Regions from separate parts of the Pseudomonas berkeleyensis genome, predicted to be linked through region 1. Evidence: predicted binding sites of a transcription regulator. Region 1 holds the regulator's gene; the other holds the start of a gene.
What was found. The regulator FliA, encoded in region 1, starts transcription of late flagellar genes. The targets are predictions, from matches to a motif close to CTAAAGTTTNNNNNNNNNNNGCCGNTAA.

Region 1 (7,905 bases):
CTGCTGTTGTTGGCGCTGCTGGGCATGGTCACGCTGCCGGTGCCGCCGCTACTGCTCGACACCCTGTTCACGTTCAACATCGCCTTGTCCATCGTCGTGCTGCTGGTCGCCGTCTACGCGCTGCGCCCGCTGGACTTCGCCGTATTCCCCACCATCCTGCTGGTCGCCACCTTGTTGCGCCTGGCGCTCAACGTCGCTTCCACGCGTGTCGTGCTGCTGCACGGTCAGGAGGGGCCGCACGCCGCGGGTAAGGTAATCCAGGCCTTCGGCGAGGTGGTGATCGGCGGTAACTACGTGGTCGGTGTGGTGGTCTTCGCCATCCTGGTGATCATCAACTTTGTGGTGGTCACCAAGGGTGCCGGGCGGATTTCCGAAGTCAGCGCGCGTTTCACCCTCGATGCCATGCCCGGCAAGCAGATGGCCATCGACGCGGATCTGAACGCCGGTCTGATTGACCAGGCCGAAGCCAAGAAACGTCGCTCCGAAGTCGCTCAGGAAGCGGATTTCTACGGTTCCATGGACGGTGCCAGCAAATTCGTTCGCGGTGATGCCATCGCCGGCCTGCTGATCATGTTCGTTACCCTGATCGGCGGCATGGCCATCGGCATGCTGCAGCATGGCCTTAGCTTTGCCGACGCGAGCAAGATCTACGCGCTGCTGGTGATCGGTGACGGCCTGGTCGCGCAGATTCCCTCGCTGCTGCTGTCCACCGCTGCAGCCATCATGGTTACTCGCGTATCCAGCTCCGAAGACATGGGCCAGCAGGTCAACCGGCAGATGTTCGCTTCGCCGCGTGCGCTGGCTGTGGCGGCGATCATCCTGATCGTCATGGGCCTGGTGCCGGGCATGCCGCATGTTTCCTTCATTGGTCTGGGCCTGATCGCTGCAGGTGGCGCCTACTGGATCGCCAACAAGAAGCGCAGGGCGCAAGAGGTCGAGCAGCAGGAAGTGCAGCGTCAGCAGGAGCTGATTCCGGCGCAGAAGGCGCAGGAGGTCAAGGAGCTGGGTTGGGATGACGTCATGCCTGTGGACATGGTCGGCCTGGAAGTTGGCTATCGCCTTATCCCACTGGTCGACCGTAATCAGGGCGGGCAACTGCTGGCGCGGATCAAGGGCGTACGCAAGAAGTTGTCGCAGGAGATGGGCTTTCTCATGCCCTCGGTGCATATCCGCGACAACCTCGACCTGGCGCCCAACGCCTACCGTTTGACGCTGATGGGCGTCAGCGTGGCCGAGGCCGAGGTCTATCCGGATCGTGAATTGGCGATCAACCCCGGTCAGGTGTTCGGCCCACTCAATGGCATTGCCGCCAAGGATCCGGCGTTCGGTCTGGAGGCCGTGTGGATCGACCCCACTCAGCGTGATCAGGCGCAGTCGCTCGGCTATACCGTGGTCGACGCCAGTACCGTGGTTGCCACCCACCTCAACCAGATCCTGCACAAGCACGCTCACGAGCTGCTCGGGCATGAGGAAGTGCAGCAGCTCATGCAATTGCTGGCCAAGAGCTCGCCGAAGCTGGCCGAAGAGCTGGTGCCGGGCCTGGTGTCGCTGTCGACCCTGCTCAAGGTGCTGCAAGCGCTGTTGCAGGAGCAGGTGCCGGTGCGCGATATCCGCACCATTGCCGAAGCCATCGCCAACGTGGCGCCGAAGAGTCAAGATCCCGCCGCTATGGTCGCCGCCGTACGGGTGGCGTTGGCCCGTGCAATCGTGCAAAGCATTGTGGGACTAGAGCCGGAGCTGCCTGTGATCACCCTCGAACCGAGGTTGGAACAGATATTGCTCAATAGTCTGCAGAAGGCCGGTCAGGGCAGTGAGGATGGCATCCTCCTGGAACCGGGCATGGCCGAGAAGCTGCAGCGTTCCCTGGTGGAAGCGGCGCAGCGCCAGGAAATGCTCGGCAAGCCGGTGATTCTGCTGGTGGCCGGCCCGATCCGGGCGATGTTGTCGCGCTTCGCGCGGTTGGCGGTATCCAGCATGCACGTGCTGGCCTACCAGGAAATTCCGGACAACAAGCAGGTCACCATAGTCGCCACTGTGGGCCAGAACTGAGGTAAAGGGTCATGCAGGTCAAACGCTTCTTCGCCGCCGATATGCGAACCGCCATGAAACTGGTGCGTGACGAGCTGGGTGCCGATGCTGCGATCATTGGCAACCGCCGCGTGGCCGGTGGTGTCGAGCTGACTGCCGCGCTGGACTATCAGGTGACGCCGGCTCCGGTGCGACCGAACCCGGCGCTGGAAGCCGAGCTGCGCAAGACCCAGGCGCGCATCGCCAGTGCCCAGGCCGAACTCGCCACCCGTGCCGAGCAGGACGCCGGCAAGGATCGCCAGTTATTCGCCAACGAATCTCTGCTGGCACCCGAGCTGCCAGCCACTCCGGTCAAGCCGCAGCGTCCGGTCGAGGCCGCAGTACCTGCTACGCCGGCCGTCGACCCCCGTGCGCTGGATGCCATGCGTTTCGAGTTGCACGGCCTGCGTGAGCTGATCGAAGTGCAACTGGGCTCCATCGCCTGGGGCCAGCTGCAAAATCGCCGTCCGCAACAAGCTAATCTGTGGCGCCGCCTGCAACGCATGGGTCTGTCTGCCGAGCTGTCGCAGGCGCTGCTGAGCAAGGTGGCAGGTGTGGCTGAGCCGCGCCAGGCCTGGCGCATGCTGCTGGCGCACCTGGCTCACGCGATCAGAACGCCGAAGGTAGAGCCGCTGGAGGAGGGCGGGGTGATTGCCCTGGTCGGTCCGGCCGGTATGGGCAAGACCACCACCCTGGCCAAGCTGGCCGCGCGTTACGTGCTTAAGTACGGCGCGCAGCAGGTCGCTCTGGTGAGCATGGACAGTTACCGTATTGGCGCGCAGGAGCAACTCAAGACCCTGGGGCGTATCCTGGGCGTATCGGTGACTCAGGTCGATCCTGGTCAGTCGTTGTTGCAGGCGCTGACTCCGCTGGCGAAGAAACGTGTGGTGCTGGTCGACACAGCAGGCCTGCCGGGTAACGATCCCGCACTGCGTCTGCAACTGGAAAGCCTGGCGTCGGCGCGTATCAATGCGAAAAATTATCTGGTTCTGGCGGCAACAAGTCAGAGCCAAGTGCTCAAGGCGGCCTACCATAGTTACAAGCGTTGTGGACTGGCAGGCTGCATACTGACGAAACTGGACGAGGCGGTGAGCCTGGGCGAGGTTTTAGGTCTGGCTATAGGCCAGCATCTGCCGGTAGCCTATGTCACGGACGGGCCGCGTATTCCGGACGATCTGCAGGTGCCGCGCAGTCATCAACTGGTCAGTCGCGCAGTAGGTTTGCAGGCCGCCGAAGAACCGAGTGAAGATGCCATGGCGCAGATGTTTGCCGGGCTCTACCAGAAGCCGGCTCGTGCCGGTTGAGGCAATAAGAATCGTGCATCCTTTTGCCGAGTAGGCGAGAGTGAACGGCCTGTCAGGGTCAAGTCGAAGTTAGACAAGGTATAGAAATAACATGGGTATGCATCCCGTACAGGTGATTGCGGTGACTGGCGGCAAAGGTGGCGTCGGCAAGACCAACGTGTCGGTCAATCTGTCCATGGCCCTGGCCGATCTCGGCCGTCGGGTGATGCTGATGGACGCTGACCTTGGCCTGGCCAACGTCGACGTTCTGTTGGGACTGACGCCCAAACGCACCCTGGCCGATGTGATCGCCGGTGAATGCGATCTGCGTGACGTGCTGCTGCAGGGGCCCGGTGGTGTTCGTATCGTGCCGGCGGCGTCCGGTACGCAGAGCATGGTCAGCCTTACGCCCATGCAGCACGCTGGCCTGATCCAGGCGTTTAGCGACATCAGCGAGAACCTCGACGTGCTGGTGATCGACACCGCGGCCGGTATTGGCGATGCGGTGGTCAGTTTCGTTCGCGCAGCGCAGGAAATTCTCGTGGTGGTGTGCGATGAGCCGACCTCGATCACCGACGCCTACGCGCTGATCAAGCTGCTCAATCGCGACCACGGCATCAGCCGCTTCCGCGTTTTGGCCAACATGGCCCACAGCCCGCAGGAAGGGCGCAATCTCTTTGCTAAGCTGACCAAGGTGACGGATCGTTTCCTCGATGTCGCCCTGCAGTATGTCGGTGCCGTGCCCTACGATGAGTGCGTGCGCAAGGCCGTGCAGAAACAGCGCGCCGTCTATGAAGCCTTCCCTCGATCCAAGTGCGCTCTGGCGTTCAAGGCGATAGCTCAGAAGGTCGACACCTGGCCGTTGCCGGCCAATCCCCGTGGCCATCTGGAGTTTTTCGTCGAGCGTCTGGTGCAGCAACCGACTGCAGACTCGGCCGTATGACAGCAGCCTCTGGACTTCGTATGTACAACAAGGCTCAGGCGCAGGATTCCCAGCATCAGCTGATCGAGCGCTATGCGCCACTGGTCAAGCGGATTGCCTATCACTTGCTGGCACGTCTGCCGGCCAGCGTGCAGGTCGATGACCTGATCCAGGCCGGCATGATCGGTCTGCTCGAAGCCTCGCGCAAATACGACTCCAGCAAGGGCGCCAGCTTCGAAACTTTCGCCGGTATCCGTATCCGTGGGGCCATGCTCGACGAGGTGCGCAAGGGCGATTGGGCACCGCGTTCGGTACACCGCAACAGCCGTATGGTCAGCGATGCGATTCGCGTTGTTGAGGCCAGAACGGGGCGTGACGCTAAAGATCACGAAGTTGCGGCCGAACTCCAATTGAGTCTGGAGGATTACTACGGCATTCTTGGCGACACTTTGGGCAGCCGCCTGTTCAGCTTCGACGACCTGTTGCAGGACGGCGAGCATGGCGGGCTGCACGAAGACGCCGGGCACACCCACCTCGAACCTTCGCGGGACCTCGAAGACGAACGCTTCCAGGCGGCCTTGGCCGATGCCATCGCTGGTTTGCCGGAGCGTGAACGTCTCGTGCTGGCGCTGTATTACGACGAAGAACTGAACTTGAAAGAAATCGGCGAAGTGCTGGGGGTTAGCGAGTCACGCGTCAGCCAGTTGCACAGCCAGTGCGCAGCGCGTCTGCGTTCGCGGCTGAGTGAATGGCGCGCTGGCTGAACAGCGTATTCGCAGGCTTAAACGGCCTGTTAACGGTTTCATGATTAAAGGACGTGGTTGCGAGCGCAATACGTTTGGGACTGTACGGAGGTCGACTTGGACAAGAACATGAAAATCCTCATCGTTGACGATTTCTCGACGATGCGACGGATCATCAAGAACCTCTTGCGGGACTTGGGTTTCACCAACACCGCAGAAGCCGACGATGGCACCTCGGCGTTGCCGATGTTGCAAAGCGGCAGTTTCGATTTTTTGGTGACCGACTGGAACATGCCCGGTATGACCGGCATCGACCTGCTGCGTGCCGTGCGCGCCGATGAACGCCTGAAGCACCTGCCGGTGTTGATGGTGACTGCCGAAGCCAAGCGCGATCAGATCATCGAGGCGGCCCAAGCTGGTGTGAACGGCTATGTGGTCAAACCCTTCACCGCCCAGGTGCTGAAGGAAAAGATCGAGAAGATCTTCGAGCGGGTCAACGGCTGATGTCGGCCGCGAGGGTGCTATGGAACACGATGACTCCACGCTGGGTGACCTTGAGTCGACCCTGAAAAGCAATGCCCGCGATCTGGTCGATAGCCTCGAACAAGGCAACTTCGGCGCCGCGGTACAACTGATTAATGAGCTCAACAAGGTTCGTGATCGTGGCCTGTATCACGAGGTCGGCAAGCTGACCCGTGAGCTGCACAACGCCATTGTCAATTTCCAGCTTGATCCGCGTATGCCGCATGCCCAGGAGCTGTCGCAGATCGCCGATGCCACCGAACGCCTGAATTACGTTGTCACCATGACCGAGAAGGCTGCCAATCGCACCATGGATCTGGTGGAGCAGAGCGCGCCGCTGGTCAATGACCTGAGCGATGAGGCGCAGAGTCTGAGCGTCGAGTGGGGCCGTTTCATGCGTCGTGAAATGGGCGCCGATGGCTTTCGTGAGTTGGCCAAACGCATCGAACTTTTCCTCGCTCGCAGCGAGCGTGATGGCAACAAACTTTCCAGTCACCTCAACGACATTTTGCTGGCACAGGACTATCAGGATCTGACCGGGCAAGTGATCAAGCGTGTCACCCAACTGGTGACCGAGGTGGAAAGCAACCTGCTCAAGCTGATGTTGATGGCCAGTCAGGTCGACCGTTTTGCCGGTATTCAGCACGACCATGAAGTGCTGCGCACCGAACAGGAAAAATTAAAAGAGCCATCGCGGGGTGAAGGTCCGCAGATTCATGCCGATAAGCGTGATGACGTTGCCTCCAGCCAGGACGATGTCGACGACCTGCTGTCCAGCCTAGGGTTCTAAGGAGCACACAATATGAGCTTCGGCGCCGATGAAGAGATCCTCCAGGATTTCCTGGTAGAGGCCGGCGAGATTCTCGAACAGTTGTCCGAACAATTAGTCGAGCTGGAAAGCCGACCGGACGACATGAACCTGCTCAACGCCATCTTTCGCGGTTTCCATACCGTCAAGGGCGGAGCGGGCTTCCTCCAGCTCAATGAGCTGGTGGAGTGCTGCCATATCGCCGAAAACGTCTTCGACATCCTGCGCAAGGGTGAGCGTCGCGTCGATTCGGAATTGATGGATGTGGTGCTCGAGGCTCTTGATGCTGTCAATGGCATGTTCGGCGAGGTGCGTGAGCGCCGCGAGCCGACACCAGCCACTCCTGAACTGCTGGCGGCATTGGCGCGCCTGGCCGAGCCGGCGGGCGCCGACTCGGCTCCCGCAGCCCCGGCTCCTGCTCGTGAGCCCGAGCCTGTAGCAGTGCCCGAGCCGGTCGCTGCGGCTCCCGCCTCGGGCGACATCACTGACAGCGAATTCGAGCAACTGCTCGATGCCCTGGGGGATGCGCCGGCCAGCGAGAGCGTTGCTGCCAGCGATGAAATTACCGACGACGAGTTCGAGTCTCTGCTCGATCAGTTGCATGGCAAGGGCCAGTTCAGCGGTACGGTCGAGGCTTCGGCTGACGTTGCCGTCGCGGCAGCCCCTGCCGCAACTCCGGCTGGTGACGATATCACCGACGACGAATTCGAGGCCCTGCTCGATCAACTGCATGGCAAGGGCCAGTTTTCCACAGCACCTGAAGCGGCCGCTCCGGTCGCTGCGGCAGTCGAAGCCGCTGCGCCGGTCAGTGATGACATTACCGATGACGAGTTCGAATCCCTGCTCGATCAGTTGCATGGCAAAGGCAAATTCGTTCCTCCGAGCGAGCCTGCACCGGCACCTGCTGCGGTAGCCAAGCCTGCTGCAGCCAAGGCTGCTCCGGCCAAGCCCGCAGCCAAGGCCGAGCCTGCCGCGGCGCGTGCGCCGGCCGCTCCGGCACCGGTTGCGGACAAGGCGGTAGCACCGGCGAGCGAGGCGGAAACCACCGTGCGGGTCGATACCGCTCGCCTCGACGAGATCATGAACATGGTCGGCGAGCTGGTGCTGGTGCGTAACCGCCTGGTACGCCTGGGGCTCAACAGCGGTGACGAGGCCATGTCCAAGGCCGTGTCGAACCTCGACGTGGTGACTGCGGATCTGCAGACCTCGGTGATGAAGACCCGCATGCAGCCGATCAAGAAGGTCTTCGGCCGCTTCCCTCGCCTGGTACGCGATCTGGCGCGCAACCTGAAGAAGGAAATCAACCTCGAGTTGGTGGGTGAAGAGACCGACCTCGATAAGAACCTGGTCGAGGCTCTCGCCGACCCGCTGGTGCACTTGGTGCGCAATGCCGTCGACCACGGCGTAGAAACCCCGGAAGAGCGCGAGAAGGCTGGCAAGGCTCGCGCAGGCCGCGTGGTGCTGTCCGCCGAGCAGGAAGGCGACCATATCCTGCTGTCGATCACCGACGACGGCAAAGGCATGGATGCCGACGTGCTACGTGCCAAGGCCGTCGAGAAA
Region 2 (7,905 bases), 2.8 Mb from region 1:
TGATCGATCACCTTGTGCGCGTCGGCCAGTACGCTCTGGGTCTGGCTGGCCAGCTTGCGCACTTCATCGGCGACCACGGCGAAGCCTCTGCCGGCCTCACCCGCACGTGCGGCTTCGATGGCTGCGTTGAGGGCCAGCAGGTTGGTCTGCTCGGAAATGCCGGCAATCATCTGCAGCACCTGGCCGATCTGCTGCGCTTCCTGGCTGAGGCGGTCGAGGTCGCCGGCCAGCTCGATGCTGGAGTGGGTGCTGCCGTGCACGTCGGCAATCAGCTTCTGCAGCTCCTGGTGGGCGCGGCTCAGTTCGGTACTGGTGCGCTCCAGATTCTGTCGCACCGCGCCAGCATGGCTGGAGGATTCGCCAGCAGCCTGCTGGATCGAGTGACCGTGTTGGTCGACATCGGCCAGTTGCTGGGCTGCCTGCTGGATCTGTTGGGTGATGTCGTCGGCTCGGTGCAGGAATGTCTCGGCCAGTTGCTGGTTGCTGTCTGCCATGCCCAACGCCCCGGACAGGGTTTGTCGCAGATCCTGCAGCAGGCCGGACAGACGAGTGCCCATCTGGCCGAGTTCGTCATTGTTGGTCACTGCCAGGGGGCGTGACAGGTCGCGGTTCTGCGCGATCTGGTTGAGCTGACCAGTGAGCTGGCGGATCGCCTGAACCAGCATTCGTGTGGCCAGCCAGGACAGCAGCAGGCCGACAGCCAATGTCACGGCACCGATCAGCAGCAGGCTGTGCAGGCTGTCGGTGATGGCTTGCTCGAGGCTGGTGAGCGTGACGTCCACGCCCACTACATAGGGCTGTCCGCTGGCGGTGCGCATCGGTAGGAAGATCGAGCGGAAGGTGCCGTAGCTGTCGGTGTATTCATCGAACTGTGCCTGGCCACTGCGTGCAGCCTGTATCACCGCGGGGCTGGCATCGGTGTATTGCTCCAGGTGCTCGCCGTAGATGCCGCCGGCGAGCTCCTGCTCGCTGGCGGCATCGGACAGGTAGAACACCTTGCCGGAGGCGTCGACCATCATGGTGTAGGCGAACTTCAGGTCGACTTCCTGAACGTACTGGCCCAGGTTGCGCACCTGTGCCATGTACTCGCCGTCCCGCAGGCCGTCGGTCGTACGCGCGCGTTCCAGATAGTCATTGCCAAGTAGGCGCGGTACCGCATGGGCCGCTGCGCGCAGGCGGTTGTCCATCTGCGCGCGAATGTCCTGGGATTTCACATACTGGGCGTAGCTGATGAAGGTGGCGATGCTAATCAGGTTGACCAGAGTGAAAGCCAGCAGAATCTTCGTCTGCAAGCTCAGGGAGCGCGGCGACAGCATGAAGTCAGTTCCATCTAGAGAAGTGTCTGGCCGTTCTTGCGACAGCCCCATCATTGTTTCGGAACAATCTGACACAACTTGAATGGCGAGTGGCCATGTCGCGAGAGAATTCTTGCTGCCTCCCTGTGGCTGCAATGGTCATGAAAAAGCCCCGGCGCTCGATGAGCGGCGGGGCTTTCTTCACTGCCCGGTGGGGCGACAGGCCAGCAGGCCGTAGGCTGCCAGCCCGATCACCAGCAGCAGGCTGAGCGTCATTACTCGCCCGCTACCTGGCGCAGCGCTTGTGCCGGGGTGTCGTCGAGGTTGTTGAGCATGCGCTCGCTGTACCAGTCGAGGAAGTTGATCACGCCGAACTCGTAGGTCTTGGAGTACGGGCCAGGCTGGTAGGCGGTAGAGTTGATACCACGCTGGTTTTCCTCGCCCAGACGGCGATCCTGATCGTTGGTGGCATCCCACACCTGGCGCAGGCGCGCCACATCATAGTCAACGCCCTCCACCGCATCCTTGTGTACCAGCCACTTGGTGATGACGATCGTCTCCTGGGCGCTGATCGGCCACACGGTGAAGTTGATCAGGTGATCGCCCATGCAGTGGTTCCACGAGTGCGGCAGGTGCAGGATGCGCATCGAGCCTAGATCCGGGTCGGTGATGCGGCCCATCAACTTCTTGCTGCCCTGCTTACCGTCCATGGTCATGGATACGGTGCCTTTGAGCAGCGGCATGCGCACGATGCGGTTACGCAGGCCGAAGCTGGCGTGGGCGTAGGGGATCTTGTCCCTATCCCAGCGGGTGGTGCACTCGGCGACCTGATCCTTGAACGCCTGGCTGGCACGCGGGTCGGTGACGTCGTCCCATTCCAGCAGGGTGTTGAGCAGCTCCGGGTGCGAGCCGTTGCAGTGGTAGCACTCGCGGTTGTTCTCGATCACCAGTTTCCAGTTGGCCTTCTCGTGCATGGTGCTCTGCACCGCGACCTTGGTGTTCTCCATGTCGTACGGCTCCATGTAGTGAGCCAGGGTCGCGAGGAACTCGTCGATGGCCGGCGGGTTTTCCGCCAGGCTGATGAAGATGAAGCCGCCAGCGGTCTTGCACTGCACGGGTTTCAGGCTGTAGTCCTTGAGGTCGAAGTCGGCGCCCATTTCGGTGCCGGCGAACAGCAGGCGGCCGTCCAGCTCATAGGTCCACTGGTGGTAGGGGCAGACCAACTTGGCCACTTTGCCCTTGTCGGAGACGCACAGGCGCGAGCCGCGGTGGCGGCAGACGTTGTGGAAGGCGTGAATCTGGCCTTCGGCGCCACGGATGACCAGGATCGGGTTGTCGCCGATCTGCAGGGTGAGGAAGTTGCCCTTGGCCGGGATCTCGCAGGTCATGCCGGCGATCAGCCATTCCTTATGGAAGATCTCTTGCATGTCGACCTGGAACAGGCGCTCGTCGTTGTAGAAGGGCTGCGGCAGCGAGAACGTATGGTCGCGTTCATGCAGCATCTGCGCAGTGGCCTTGCGGACGGGCTCCAGCGGGTCGCCCAGGCTCAGGTTTTGGGTGCAGTCCATGGTGGCTCCTCATTGGCGGGCGCTGTGCGCCTGCCGGAAAAAGTGGCTGTTACGGTTGTGCCGCAAGGTCTCGATCGTTCGCTGTCGCCTGCAATGGGCGAGCATGCTTGGTGAGGCGGAGTGTGGAGCCGGCAGAGGGGCAAACCTTATCCATGGGCGACATGGCCGAATGCGTTTCCGACGCGTCAGGCCCCGTGCTATCAGGCAGGTCGCGATAAGCATGCGGATGTCGCTGGCAGATAAATGACGAGCAGCTGCCTTTCGCACAATCCGTGACATATGGGCCGATATCCGGCCGCGTGGAGAGCCGTTCATGACCACCAACGCCTTCCTCAACCCGGTTACCACTCAGACCTGGACCAACGGCCGCCACCTGGTGCGTTGCGTCAAGGTGATCCAGGAAACCTGGGATGTGCGCACCTTCTGCTTCATGGCCGATCAGCCAGTGCTGTTCTTCTTCAAGCCGGGGCAGTTCGTCACCCTGGAACTGGAGATCGACGGCCAGCCGATCATGCGTTCCTACACAATTTCCAGTTCGCCTTCGGTGCCCTACAGCTTTTCCATCACCATCAAGCGGGTGCCGGGTGGCAAGGTATCGAACTGGCTGCACGACAACCTCAAGGAAGGCGACGAGGTGCCGGTGCACGGTCCGGTCGGGCTGTTCAACGCCATCGACTTCCCGTCCGACAAAGTGCTGTTCCTCTCCGGTGGGGTCGGCATCACGCCAGTGATGTCGATGGCGCGCTGGTTCTACGACACCAACGCCAATGTCGACATGGTCTTCGTGCACAGCGCCCGTTCGCCGAAGGACATCATCTACCAGCGCGAGCTGGAACACATGGCGGCGCGTATCAATAACTTCAGCTTGCACGTGATCTGTGAGAAGCATGGTCTGGGCGAAGCCTGGGCGGGCTATCGCGGCTATCTGAACAAGCCGATGCTGGAGTTGATCGCGCCGGACTACTTGGATCGGGAAATCTTCTGCTGCGGTCCGACGCCCTACATGAGCGCGGTCAAGCGCCTGCTCGAAGCCGCCGGCTACGACATGGCGCGTTATCACGAAGAGGCGTTCGGCCCGACGCCGCCGGAGATTCGTGCCGAGGTCAAGGAGCTGGCCGCCGAGGCTGCTGACGCACCGGAAGTCCCGATTGGTGAACTCAATCAGGTGGAATTCACCAGCACCGGCAAGAGCATCCGCGTGGTGCCCGGCGAGACCGTGCACGCAGCCGCCGCCAAACTTGGCCTGCATATTCCCAAGGCCTGTGGCATGGGCATTTGCGGCACCTGCAAGGTGATGAAAACCGCTGGCGAGGTGGAGATGGAGCACAACGGCGGCATCACCGACGAGGATGTGGCCGAGGGCTACATCCTGTCGTGCTGCAGCGTGCCAAAAGGGGATGTAGCGATCGATTATTGATCGCCATGGGATCTGTTTCCCCGGATTGAATCCGGGGTACGTCGCGGCTAGAGCTCCTTCCATGGAGCCCTATGCTGTGGGTCAGGCGCTCATCACCTCGCGGATATCGGCTGCCAACTGACGCACACGCGCTTCGTCGGTATCCCAGCTACACATGAAGCGCGCGCCACCGGCACCGATGAAGGTGTAGAAGCGCCAGCCGCGGGCGGTCAGGGCGGCGATGGCCGGCTCCGACAGTTGCAGGAACACGCCGTTGGCTTCTACCGGGAACATCAGGCTGACGCCCGGCACGTCCGCCACCAGGTTGGCCAGCAACTGCGCGCAGTGGTTGGCATGGTTGGCGTAGTTGAGCCAGACATCGTTCTGCAGGATGCCAACCCAGGGCGCGGACAGGTAACGCATTTTCGACGCCAGCTGGCCGGCCTGCTTGCAGCGATAGTCGAAGTCTTCGGCCAGATCCTTGTTGAAGAATACGATGGCCTCACCGACGGCCATGCCGTTCTTGGTGCCGCCGAAGCACAGCACGTCGACGCCGGCCTTCCAGGTCAGATCGGCCGGGCTACAGCCGAGGAAGGCGCAGGCATTGGAGAAGCGCGCACCGTCCATATGCAGGTGCAGGCCCAGCTCTTCGCAGACCTGGCTGATGGCGCGAACTTCTTCCGGACGGTACACGGTACCGACCTCGGTGGCCTGGGTGAGGGTGACTACGCGTGGTTTCGGGTAGTGGATGTCCTGGCGCTTGAGGGCGATTTCGCGGATCGCCTGCGGGGTCAGCTTGCCGTTCTCGGTCTTGGCCAGCAGCAATTTGGAACCGTTGGAGAAGAATTCCGGTGCACCGCACTCGTCGGTCTCGACGTGGGCGGTCTCCGAGCAGATCACGCTGTGGTAGCTCTGGCACAGCGAGGCCAGGGCCAGGGAGTTGGCGGCGGTGCCGTTGAAGGCGAAGAACACCTCGCAATCGGTCTCGAACAGGCGACGGAAGTGATCGGCGGCGCGCGCCGTCCACTCGTCATCGCCATAGGCGCGCTGGTGGCCCTGGTTGGCCTCGGCCATGGCGGCCCAGGCTTCGGGACAGATGCCGGAGTAGTTGTCGCTGGCAAATTGCTGGGCATTGTCGGGCATTGGCGCGTTCCTTCTGAAAAGCCTGCCGGCGGAGCTGCCGGCGAAAGGCGACACTTTACCCCCGGAGCGTTGCGCTGAACCTCCGTAGCGGCGACGAGTTGTTGTGTCGATGCGTACTGTCGGGTCGAAGTGTGGCCAACCGTTCGGCCTGCAGATGGAACTTGAGCTGTCTTGAGGGGTTCACACCTACCAGAGGGCGGCACTCGATCCGCCCTCCGCAATCAAGAGAAGGAGTTTCATATGACCTATCGTCACCTGCTCGCCCTTGCCCTGCCGCTGGCCGTGGCGCTGCCCGTTTCCGCCGCCGAGTGGTCGGCGCAGGCCAAGAACGAGTTCGTCCAGCAGTGCGTGGCTGGTGCCCCAGCAGGCTACGAAGATGCGCAACTGAAAGCCTATTGCGATTGTGCGGCCGACAAGGTTAGCGCTGAGTTCAGCGAGGCCGAGTTGCAGGAAATGAGTCGCCAGTCTCCGCCTGACCCTGCCATGCAGCAGCGCCTGGTGAATGCCTCCAGCAGCTGCGGAGAGAAACTCAAGCCATAAGTGGCTGAGTAAATAACGTGCGCTTGCGCCGGAGCCCCGCGGGCTCTGGCCTGGCGCCGGGTTTCCACAGGCAGTGCACAGTGGCGCCCACAGTATTTGTGCACAAGCCACGTCTATCTATTTGATCCTGTTCGATTTTTAGCCTTTTCCCTATAGGCCGCGGCAGCCCTGGCCGCAAGCGTTCGTCGAACAGCCTATGCACAGTTTCATCCACATCTTCTGTGCATATCCCCAAGCGGTTTTCCTTTCTTGCTCGTGTCGCTGGTGGATAAGCCAGGGTGGTGGTGCGGGTGTATGGATATTGAACGCAGCCCTGCATCGCAGTGAATGCAGGGCCGGCAGCAATCTGCTGACAGTTTTTCCACAGGCTAGTCCACGGCTTCTGTGTATGGCTGATGTTGTTAACTGGTTGATATCGATCAGGAAATAACCTTGTTGCGGGAGCCCCTGCCATTCCTGGGATCGGGCGTTGTATGCACGGCTTATCCACAGCTTGATCCCCGTGATTTGTGCGCAAACCGACGAGCTGATGTCGGTGCGCCTGATTGCGACAGGGGCATGTCGCAAACGAATGCTCTCGCGGCGTTGGCAGGCATTTGAGCGGGCAGGTGCGGCCCTACCATCGCTGCACAGGGCCTTGCTGGCCCGCCCGTCCAAGACCGCCGCCCACAGGCGCCGCAGGAGAACCGAGATGTTCAGCAAGCAGGATCAGATTCAGGGTTACGACGACGAGTTGCTCGCGGCGATCAATCAGGAAGAGCGCCGTCAGGAAGAGCATATCGAGCTGATCGCCTCGGAGAACTACTGCAGCCAGCGCGTGATGGAAGCGCAAGGCAGCGGCCTGACCAACAAGTACGCCGAAGGCTATCCGGGCAAGCGTTATTACGGTGGTTGCGAATATGTCGACAAGGTCGAGCAGTTGGCCATCGACCGCGCCAAGGCCCTGTTCGGCGCCGACTACGCCAACGTCCAGCCGCACTCCGGTTCCTCGGCCAACAGTGCCGTTTACCTGGCGCTGCTCAACGCCGGTGACACCATCCTCGGCATGAGCCTGGCCCACGGCGGTCACCTGACCCACGGTGCCAAGGTGTCGTCCTCGGGCAAGCTGTACAACGCCGTGCAGTACGGCCTGGACACCGCCACCGGCCTGATCGATTACGACGAGGTCGAGCGTCTGGCCGTGGAGCACAAGCCGAAGATCATCGTCGCCGGCTTCTCCGCCTACTCCAAGACCCTCGACTTCCCGCGTTTCCGCGCCATCGCCGACAAGGTCGGAGCGCTGCTGTTCGTCGACATGGCGCACGTCGCTGGCCTGGTCGCCGCCGGTCTGTACCCGAACCCGATTCCCTTCGCCGATGTGGTCACCACCACCACGCACAAAACCCTGCGCGGCCCGCGTGGCGGCCTGATCCTGGCCAAGGCCAACGAAGAGATCGAGAAGAAGCTCAACTCCGCGGTGTTCCCGGGTGCCCAGGGCGGCCCGCTGATGCACGTCATCGCCGCCAAGGCGGTGTGCTTCAAGGAAGCCATGGAGCCTGAGTTCAAGGCCTACCAGCAGCAGGTCATCGACAACGCCCAGGCCATGGCCAAGGTGTTCATCGAGCGCGGCTACGAGGTGGTCTCTGGCGGTACCGACAACCACCTGTTCCTGCTCAGCCTGATCAAGCAGGGCCTGACCGGCAAGGAGGCCGACGCTGCCCTGGGGCGTGCCGGCATCACCGTGAACAAGAACGCCGTGCCGAACGACCCGCAGTCGCCGTTCGTGACCTCGGGCATCCGTATCGGCACGCCGGCCGTCACCACCCGTGGCTTCAAGGTTGCCCAATGCCAGGCGCTGGCAGGCTGGATCTGCGACATCCTCGATCACCTCGGCGATGCCGATGTCGAGGCGCAGGTGGCCAAGCTGGTGGCCGGGCTGTGCGCGGACTACCCGGTGTATCGCTAAGCCAACCCTTTCTCTCGG

Region 2: HS968_RS23280 (methyl-accepting chemotaxis protein) is a predicted target of FliA. The motif match lies at 1,372-1,399, and genes of this name have one in related genera.

The regions. Positions count from the first base shown of each region.
Region 1 is NZ_CP059139.1:2,148,006-2,155,910, forward strand. It holds gene flhA (flagellar biosynthesis protein FlhA) at 1-2,049, shown strand, start outside; gene flhF (flagellar biosynthesis protein FlhF) at 2,061-3,371, shown strand; gene fleN (flagellar synthesis regulator FleN) at 3,463-4,293, shown strand; gene fliA (RNA polymerase sigma factor FliA) at 4,290-5,036, shown strand; gene HS968_RS10060 (chemotaxis response regulator CheY) at 5,145-5,519, shown strand; gene HS968_RS10065 (protein phosphatase CheZ) at 5,539-6,327, shown strand; gene HS968_RS10070 (chemotaxis protein CheA) at 6,340-7,905, shown strand, end outside.
Region 2 is NZ_CP059139.1:4,989,755-4,997,659, reverse strand. It holds gene HS968_RS23280 (methyl-accepting chemotaxis protein) at 1-1,316, opposite strand, end outside; gene gbcA (glycine-betaine demethylase subunit GbcA) at 1,571-2,863, opposite strand; gene gbcB (glycine-betaine demethylase subunit GbcB) at 3,177-4,280, shown strand; gene HS968_RS23265 (threonine aldolase family protein) at 4,362-5,402, opposite strand; gene HS968_RS23260 (hypothetical protein) at 5,643-5,942, shown strand; gene glyA (serine hydroxymethyltransferase) at 6,634-7,887, shown strand.